3 regions of the Streptococcus sp. HMSC073D05 genome follow, and region 2 is predicted to be linked to each of the others. Evidence: predicted binding sites of a transcription regulator. Region 2 holds the regulator's gene; each other region holds the start of a gene.

Region 1 (3,282 bases), on a different contig from region 2:
GTGATAATCAATGAAATCACACCACAAATGAAGACCATTCCCAAAGCTTCCTGCCATGAGTAGCCCATACCAAATACAACGGTAAAGGTAAAGAAGGCATTCAAGCCCATTCCTGGTGCTTGTGCATACGGTAAATTGGCATAAAAAGCCATCATCAAGGTTCCGACAACAGATCCAATAATCGTTGCAAGGAAGACCCCTTGAGCTGGCATACCTGTTTGTGACAACATTTGCGGATTTACGAAGAGGATATAACTCATCGCAAAAAAGGTTGTCAAACCAGCAAGAACCTCTGTTCGAACAGTGGTTCCATGTTCTGAAAGTTTAAAAAACTTATCCATTTCAGAATAAACTCCTTTTTCATCATTCTCGCTCCCAATCAATTTGCGAACGTTATTTCTATTTTACCAAAAGATCTTTCGCCTTTCAAGAAATCCTACTTCTCTTCTCGATTTTTGAGCGCTTTTCCGATTTTTCTGATATAATGGTCTCATTCTTCTCGAAAGGAACTGAAATATGCATAAAAAGATGATCGCTCTGGATCTAGACGGTACCCTCTTAAATTCCGAAAGCAAATTGAGCGACTTTACCATTGATACGATTAAAAAAATTAGTGCTCTAGGACACAAAGTGATTATTACAACAGGACGTCCCTACCGTATGGCGCATACCTACTACAAACAACTAGAGCTCAATACTCCGATGATCAATTTTAACGGCTCCCTTACGCATCTACCTGAGAAAAAATGGGCAGATGAACAATGTTTGACTTTAGATAAAAAATACCTGTTAGATATGGTCGCTAACCGAGACACTATCCAAGCGGACTTTATAGCAGGCGAATACCGCAATAAATTCTTTATTACCGATCCAAATGAGCACGTTGCAGACCCTAAATTATTCGGTATTGAATCTTTCCAACCAGAAAATCAATTCAATCCCGAGCGGGTAACGAGCGACCCAAACTGTATCCTCTTTCAAACGAAAGCGGAAGACAAATATGCTCTGGCAGATGAAATGAATCGTCATTATGACTACAATCTGTCTATCAATACTTGGGGTGGTCCCTTAAATATTCTGGAATGCAATCCAAAAAATGTGACCAAAGCTTCTGCTCTGAACTACCTTCTGGATAAACTCAATATGGATCAGAAGGATTTGATTGCCTTTGGAGACGAGCACAACGATACCGACATGCTAGCTCTCGCTGGTCATGGATACGCCATGAAAAATGCCAGCTCCGTCCTTCTCCCTTATGCAGACTCCGTCACAGATTTCACGAATAACGAAGATGGTGTCGCGCGTCAACTCATTCAATTATTCTTATAAAACTAACAGACATGAGTTATCCCCTCATGTCTTTTTCTGCGCCAAATCCTTAATCGGTTAATCAATACCCCCCTTTTTTTCCATTTTTTTCATTGCCTCGTCATCTGGTTTGTGATATTATTAACATAATTATTAAAGAAGCGTTTTCAAAAATTCTAAACCGCTTCTCGTTCACTTAAGGAGGAACAAAATGAAAGCTGTTGTTGTAAATCCAGAAGGTACTGGTGTTGAAATCGTTGCAAACAAAGACATGCGTCCACTTGAAACAGGGGAAGCACTTATTCAAATCGAATACTGTGGTGTCTGCCACACTGACTTGCACGTTGCTCACGGGGACTTCGGTAAAGTTCCAGGCCGTGTTCTTGGACACGAAGGAATCGGTATTGTTAAAGAAATTGCTCCAGATGTCAAGAGCCTAAAAGTTGGGGATCGTGTCAGTGTCGCATGGTTCTTCGAAGGATGTGGAACTTGTGAATACTGTACAACTGGTCGCGAAACTCTTTGCCGTACTGTAAAAAATGCTGGTTACTCTGTTGATGGAGGAATGGCTGAACAATGTATCGTTACTGCAGATTACGCAGTGAAAGTACCTGAAGGATTAGATCCAGCCCAAGCTTCTTCTATTACGTGTGCAGGTGTTACCACTTACAAAGCCATCAAAGAAGCCAAAGCTGAACCAGGACAATGGATCGTTATCTATGGAGCTGGTGGACTTGGAAACTTGGCTGTTCAATATGCTAAGAAAGTCTTCAATGCACATGTCATCGCTGTCGATATCAACAATGATAAACTAGAATTGGCGAAAGAAGTTGGTGCAGACTTTGTCATCAACGGTCGCGAAGTCGAAGATGTCCCAGGATTGATCAAAGAAAAAACAAATGGTGGAGCTCACTCTGCTGTCGTAACAGCTGTTTCTAAAGTAGCTTTCAACCAAGCAGTAGATTCTGTTCGTGCAGGTGGCCGCGTGGTCGCAGTTGGTCTTCCTTCTGAAATGATGGACCTCAGCATTGTGAAAACTGTATTAGATGGTATCCAAGTCATTGGTTCTCTTGTAGGAACTCGTAAAGACTTGGAAGAAGCTTTCCAATTTGGTGCAGAAGGCTTGGTAGTCCCTGTCGTTCAAAAACGTCCAGTAGAAGATGCTGTCAAAGTATTTGACGAAATGGAAGCCGGAACCATTCAAGGACGTATGGTACTTGATTTTACAAACTAAACAACTGAACCTACAGGACTAGCCCAACTGGGCTAGTCTTTTTGAGTGCTCTCAATCACTCTATTTTACAATTTATTATATATTTATTTCTGTTTTCGAGAATATCGTTTGATTCTTGGAATCTTTTCATTGAGAACAAAATCCTATAAAACATATCTATTATTGATTTTTTAAGCATCAACAAGTAATAAACAAAATTCATTCAAGAGCATTCTTTTTCTATCTAACGATAATTTAACATAATAAATCAATGTTTTTACATCGAGATTTTGATAGAAAAATTGACTTAAGTGTGGAAACGATTTATAATAAAGTAGCTTAAAGTTTTCTTAAACTGAAAGTCAAACAAATTTTATAAGGAGGAATGTCAATAATGAGTATTGGTATCATTATTGCTAGCCACGGTGAATTTGCAGCTGGAATCCACCAATCTGGCTCGATGATCTTTGGGGATCAAGAGAAAGTTCAAGTGGTTACGTTCATGCCAAGTGAAGGCCCGGATGATCTCTATGCTAAATTTAATGCAGCTGTTGCCGCATTTGATGCAGAAGATGAAGTCTTGGTTTTGGCTGACCTTTGGAGTGGTTCTCCATTTAACCAAGCAAGTCGCGTCATGGGAGAAAATCCAGATCGTAAATTTGCGATCATTACAGGATTAAACCTTCCGATGTTGATTCAAGCTTATACAGAACGTTTGATGGATGCAAATGCCGGCGTTGATCAAGTCGCTGCAAACATCA
Region 2 (3,282 bases):
CTGTTGACTATGACAAGGCTCCAAAAGACATCCTGGATTCATTCAGCAAGTCTTATAATCAAATGCAACTTTAAGAAAATAAAGCCCGAGACAGAAATGTCTGGGCTTTTTCTATGTAGGAAGCTAGGAGAAATTCTTGTAAAATTGTAAGAGATTGGTAATATAATGTAAGGAACTTGTCATAATATTAAGGGAAAATCAGTATATAATAAAGGGGAAAGAGTATGATAAGGAGGTAGAATAGTGACAAAAGAGCGAATTTATCATCTCTTGCATCATTTCTATAATCTCTTAGTAAACGATTTTCCACGAAATGGTTTAATTACGAAAGGAATCTATGAAGTAGAGCAGGTCTACCAAGCTTTAGAGGCCATTCCTCAGAGCCAGGAGTACTTGATTCGCTGTGAAATTCAACAGTTTTTAAAAGAGCTTGAACAAGTTCAAACAGGTTACCAGATCCGCTTTAATAAAGATGAAGTCTTAGTGTTAGATGATTTGAAGGAAGAAATCGCCTGTAAATAATGCAAGGTCGTCGTTTTCTCTATTTATTACGAATTAATAAGTGAGGAGGAAATTATGTACGACATATCATTTATTGAACCATCTTTGCTTCCTAGAGAACGTTTGGTTTCTGAAGGGGTAGATAAGCTGAGTCATCAAGAATTGCTATCCATTCTCTTACGGACAGGTAATAAGAAAAAAAGCGTTTATGAGATTGCACAAGGTCTTTTGAGTTCGGTTAATAGTTTAAAGGAGTTAAGTCAATTAACCCTAGAGGAGCTACAGGAAATCTCAGGTATTGGCCGGGTGAAGGCCATCGAACTTCAGGCTGTGATTGAGTTTGGACGAAGGATTCATAAAGACGAATTGATGAGTTCTGAACAGATCATGAGCAGCCAGAAATTGGCCCATAAAATTCAACAGGAAATCGGCCATAAGAAACAGGAGCACCTGGTTGCCCTCTATTTAAATACGCAGAATGAAATTATTCATCAGCAGACCATTTTTATTGGAACCGTGAATCGAAGTATTGCGGAGCCACGTGAAATCCTGCATTATGCACTGAAGCACATGGCAACCTCTATCATCTTGGCTCACAATCATCCATCTGGTGCCGTATTTCCCAGTAAAAATGATGATGAAGTAACGCAACGAGTTTTAGAGGCCTGTGAAGTGATGGGTTTAACCCTATTGGATCACTTGATTGTATCTGAAGAAAACTATTATAGTTACCGTGAAGAGACAGATTATTTGGTATAAAAAAGAGAGTGGGACAGAAATCAGTAATTCGTTAGAATTCGATTTCTTTGTCCCGCCTCCGCACAGTTGAGTAGGGCTGTAAAAGCTGATGAAATCAGCGTAGTAGAGCCCACTCAACCACTGCATCTTGCTCGATAATCCAAGACAATTGAGAGGCTAGGACTTTTGTCCCAGCCTCTTTTCTTGTTAATGTATAAATCTTTATTCTTCGTTTTTTCGCATGAAATAAAGGAGTGTTTGCAATTCACTGGTGAGATCGACATATTGGACGACGACGTCTTTAGGAACTGTCAGATGGACCGGAGAAAAGCTTAGAATTCCTTTGACACCGGCATCTACTAAAAGACTAGCCACTTCCTGCGCTTTAATACTTGGGACAGTTAAAATTGCTGTTTGAATGCCTTCTTTTTTGAGATTCTCTTTGATCGTAGAAATCCCATAAATGGGGATCCCATCCTTACTTTTGGTATTAATCAGTTCATGATCATCTACATCAAAAGCCATGACAATTTTCATCTTATTGCGTTCATGGAAGCGATAGTTGAGGAGCGCACTTCCCATATTTCCGATCCCCACAATAGCGACATTGGTAATAGCATTATCATTTAAGAGATCCGCAAAGAAGTTCATCAGTTTTTTTACGTCATAACCAAATCCCCGTCTTCCTAATTCACCAAAATAAGAAAAATCTCGGCGAACGGTAGCAGAGTCAATCCCAATTGCATCAGCAATTTGCTTGGAATTGGCGCGCTCTATTTTTTCAGAGTTAAAGCGTTTAAAAATGCGGTAGTAGAGCGATAAGCGTTTTGCTGTTGCGCGTGGAATTGGAGTATTTTTATCATGTTTCACAATATCACAACCTTTCCCTCTTATTGTATAGGAAGATTGTGAAAAAATCAACTATCTAAAGCGGTTTTTAAAAAATATTTTTGTCTAAAGAAAAAGCTGATGGCGATGGAGAGTTCCATCAGCATCAGCTTAGTTTTCAGCTTGTTCTACCTTTTTCAAAAAAGCATAAAGTCCATCGACTCGTCCTGTATAGGGGAGCTTTTCCCCCTTGTATTCAATGGATACGATTGAGTAAGAGTCAGGCAAGGTTACACAGCCTGAAAAAGCTAGGATACAGGCTGCAAGGTCAGGATAAGTAGTCGTTCGTTCTACTTGGTAAGCATCGATATAAGTTAGGGTTACCATATTAGGCCTCTGTTTTGTTGAAAATTTCTCTTTCGACAAGACTATCCATTAAGAAATAGAATTTTTGTTGGATAATGTCATTTTCTGGATTTTTAAAGATATTAACCAGGCGAAGTCCAGACTTGTCTGTAATATTGATCTTAAAACCTGTCAAATCTTTATTGAAAATAATTTTAAGTAGGAAGCCTTCGCCGCTATTTGGAACGGCTTCGAGCAAACGATTTAACTCGTAATTTCCAACTTTGGTAACAGCGAATGTATTGTCACGTAAGGTATATTTTTTAACATTTGGGTGTAGACTATAGGTATATTTGCAGTCTTTCAATGAAACACTTGTTTCAAAAGCCATATTGTTCTCCTATGATAAAATTTCTTTAAGTTTTGAGAGGAAGTCTTGAATCTCCTCTACGGTATTGAGTTCTGAAAAACTAATTCGAAGGGATTCTTTTAGGCGTGAGCTATCTTTTCCATAGAGCGCCTCAAGGACATGGCTGGGTTGAACTGTACCAGCGGTACAAGCAGAACCTGTAGAGACAGAAATTCCAGCAAGATCGAGTCGCATCAGTAAAACGTCATTTTGGACACCTGGAAAGCCAAGATTCCAAACAAATGGAAGATGATCTTCATTCGCATTAACGTAGTAGTCGTAGGCTGCTAAACCATTGACTAGTTCTTGGCCGAGTTTTTGAACCTGGTTGAAATTTTCTTCTTGATGAAGTGTAGCTTGCTGAAGCGCGGTTGCCATCCCGACAATAGAAATGAGATTTTCCGTGCTGGCTCTCATCTTACTTTCCTGATCCCCACCGTGTAAGAGATTATCAAAATCTG
Region 3 (3,282 bases), on a different contig from region 2:
CTCAACTTCGCTTCCGCGAAGGTTGCGACGGAGAACTGTATCTTGCTCAACTGTCAAACCGCGAGAATCTACAACGACGATAGATGCAGCAGCTTTCATTTTTTCAGCTACTACGTCAACAAGTTCCGCTTTTTTAGCAATAATTGCTTCACTCATTAGTGTGTTCACCTCCGTAATTATTTTGCTTGGGGAATTTTTCCAAAAGAAAAACGCGCCCAAACCTAGACACGAAAGTACAATACGCTTCTTTTAATTGATACGTTTTGTCCTCGGTAGGATTTTTATGAGTCGAGCTCCCCTACTGTCTTAGGCAGTTTTTTCAAACCGTAAACTAGTCTATCACATTTTAAAAAAGAATGCAAGTACTTTTTCAAACTTTTTTTATATTTTTTAATCGTTGTAGAGACTCTTGATGTTATTCAACCAAGCATAGGCTAGTCCCATGAGGACTCCTCCTCCTACCCAGTTGGCAAAGAAGGTGACACCATAGTGACGTAATATATTTAAAAATTCAAAATGTGGCAATTGGCTAGAAACTGGATTAAAGCTTAATAATGAGAAGGAAGCAAAATTAGCCGCCAAGTGTTCATTGGTCATAAAGACAAACATATAAATAGCAGAGAGAGCTAAGAGCACCTTCGCTGTTTCATCTTTGAAATATAAATAAGAAAGGATAGCAATATTTACAAAGATATTGGCAATAACCCCTTCAAAGAATACCACTTGATTGCTTCGTTGGAGTTTATTTTCTGCTACCGTAGCCAGGAATCCTTTTGGATCAATATGAGCAAAGGCTGTTGTTTGATTGAACAGAAAAGCTACGATCAAAGCACCAATTAAATTAAAGAAGGTACAATAAAGAAGAATCTCCAATGCTTTCTTCCAATGGATCTTCTTTAGATAGGTTCCCGCTGTCAAATACATCATATTTGAGGTGGTTAATTCCGCATTTAAGAATAAGAGGTAAACCAAGCCCCAGGCAAAGATGAATGGAAATAGAAAACGACCCGATCCAGGTACAAAGGTATTTAATAAGTCAGCTGCAACAGCTCCGACCGCAGTACTTAAAGTGAGAAATCCACCAGCAAAAATAGAACGGACTGCATAGCGCGTTTTAGATTTCTGATAGAGATCTTCCTTCTTATTACACGCCGCTCCAACTTTTTGAATAAAATTAGATTCAGACATAATATTCTCCTTATATAATGTTTGTGAATAAAATCATTATAACATAGAGAGAAAAGAATGAAAAGGTTTTCAGGAAGAATTCTTAAATTTACAACATATACGTTTTAAATCATATAGCAAGACATAATAAAAAACAGGCAGATGCCTGTCTTAGTTTTAATAATTTAAACGGTTCGCCCAAGCGATATCCAAATTCAAGATTTCTTGTGAAGTGAACTGTTGGCGATATGGATTGTATACGGAACCTGTAATACCACCTTGAACATTTGGTGAATCGTATTGAGTTAAATTATAGGTTTCAATGATGTTATTAAGTTTTGCATAGTAGCTTGTGTCTGTCGCATAAACACCTGTCAAAGCTGCAGTTGCATCTTGGTAACTAGAGGTGTTGCTCTTCCAAGCACCTGCAAAATGTCCTTGTTTCAATACAGCTACGTAATCTTGCAATGATTCGTAGTAAGATGGGTAAGAACGAAAAGCATCATTAATTATATACGCATTTCCTGCACCGTCATCTTCCCAAGTTTGCATCACTGCGGATTGACCAGCATAACTTCCTTTAATACCGAAAAGGTTGTAATGTGGATAAGAAGACAAGCCAGACTGACCTGAACCACTTTCAAGGATGGCTTGTGCGATCATAACGGAAGCATAAAGGTCATTCTCTTGACCGAGCTGACGAGCTGACTCACCAATTTGTGAGATGAAAGCTTCAGTAGGGTCTGAATAAGCTTGGTAAGTTCCATCATTAGCACCAACTGATGTGACGTGTTCGCTCATAGCAGCAGCAAATGTCCCCACTGCTAATACAGAAACGAACAAACCAAATAATTTCGCTTTATTCCGTATTTTCTTTTTCATAATATAATTTATCTCCAATTAATTTTTTATCATCTTTTATCTTTATAGAGATTATACCATATAAATAGAAGATAACAAAGGCACTTATATTACACTTGTATTACAATTGCGAGATAAATCCAAAACAAAAATGACATTTTCATGTCATTTCAATTTATTTCGTAAAACGCATTTTCTAAAATAGCATCCCATGACTTCTCTAGTCCTTCCCTGGTTACAGAAGAAAAGACAATAAAGGTGTCAGCAGGATCAAAATCTAGTTTTTTCTTGATGATCGATTCGTGTTTGTTCCATTTTCCACGCGGAATCTTATCTGCCTTGGTAGCAACTAAGATCACAGGAATCTCATAATATTTTAAGAACTCATACATCTGGACATCATCTGCTGAAGGTTCGTGACGAAAATCGACTAGGCTAACGACTGCTTTTAAGTTCTCACGGCTGGTGAGGTATTCTTCAATCATCCGTCCCCACTTCTCGCGTTCTTTTTTAGAGACACGTGCATAGCCATAACCAGGTACGTCTACCAAGCGGAGTTTATCATCAATATTGAAGAAATTGAGCAATTGAGTTTTTCCTGGTTTGCCAGATGTTCTGGCCAGGTTTTTTCGATTTAAGAGAGTATTAATAAAAGAAGACTTGCCGACATTGGATCGACCGGCAAGTGCAACTTCTGGAATTTCATCTTGAGGATAATGACTCTTATTTGCAGCGCTTAAGAGGATATCCGCATTATGTGTGTTAATTTCCATATTTTATCTTTCTAGGCTGTTTCGAGAATTGGTTTTTCAGTTCCATCTACAGCTTCTTTTGTAATTCGAACAAGTTTGACATCTTCTTGACTTGGAATTTCAAACATGACATCCATCATCGTTTCTTCGATAATGGAGCGAAGTCCACGAGCTCCTGTTTTTCTTTCGATAGCTTTATTGGCAATCTCTTGAAGGGCTTCATCATCAAATTCCAATTCAACGTTATCATAAGAGAGCAAGGTTTGGTATTGTTTTACCAAGGCATTGCGTGGCTCTTTGAGAATACGGACAAGATCGTCAACTGTCAATTGCTCAAGAGCAGCAAAGACTGGAAGACGTCCGATCAATTCTGGGATAATCCCGAATTTTTGAATATCTTCTGCAACGATTTCTTGCATGTAAGAGCTTGATTCATCAATGGCTTTATTGTTTTTACCAAAACCGATGACTTTTTCACCAAGACGTTGTTTGACAATTTCTT

Evidence for each region. Region 2 encodes Rex, which represses fermentation and respiration genes when NADH is low (regulators of the CRP and FNR family bind a similar motif). Its sites were predicted from a motif close to TTGTGAANTANTTCACAA; they were not measured.
Region 1: the regulator Rex is predicted to act here: its motif matches at 1,439-1,456, upstream of adhP (alcohol dehydrogenase AdhP).
Region 3: the regulator Rex is predicted to act here: its motif matches at 1,210-1,227, upstream of HMPREF2832_RS03105 (formate/nitrite transporter family protein).

The regions. Positions count from the first base shown of each region.
Region 1 covers NZ_KV807498.1:17,032-20,313, reverse strand. The annotation lists gene HMPREF2832_RS07175 (NCS2 family permease) at 1-341, opposite strand, end outside; gene HMPREF2832_RS07170 (Cof-type HAD-IIB family hydrolase) at 517-1,329, shown strand; gene adhP (alcohol dehydrogenase AdhP) at 1,520-2,542, shown strand; gene HMPREF2832_RS07160 (PTS sugar transporter subunit IIB) at 2,916-3,282, shown strand, end outside.
Region 2 covers NZ_KV807489.1:86,564-89,845, reverse strand. The annotation lists gene HMPREF2832_RS03810 (class A sortase) at 1-74, shown strand, start outside; gene HMPREF2832_RS03805 (hypothetical protein) at 244-522, shown strand; gene radC (RadC family protein) at 577-1,260, shown strand; gene HMPREF2832_RS03795 (redox-sensing transcriptional repressor Rex) at 1,462-2,109, opposite strand; gene HMPREF2832_RS03790 (DUF4649 family protein) at 2,239-2,454, opposite strand; gene HMPREF2832_RS03785 (DUF1831 domain-containing protein) at 2,456-2,803, opposite strand; gene HMPREF2832_RS03780 (cysteine desulfurase family protein) at 2,813-3,282, opposite strand, start outside.
Region 3 covers NZ_KV807487.1:86,420-89,701, reverse strand. The annotation lists gene rplJ (50S ribosomal protein L10) at 1-156, opposite strand, end outside; ribosomal protein L10 leader region at 195-329, opposite strand; gene HMPREF2832_RS03105 (formate/nitrite transporter family protein) at 391-1,188, opposite strand; gene HMPREF2832_RS03100 (glucosaminidase domain-containing protein) at 1,345-2,049, opposite strand; gene yihA (ribosome biogenesis GTP-binding protein YihA/YsxC) at 2,199-2,801, opposite strand; gene clpX (ATP-dependent Clp protease ATP-binding subunit ClpX) at 2,813-3,282, opposite strand, start outside.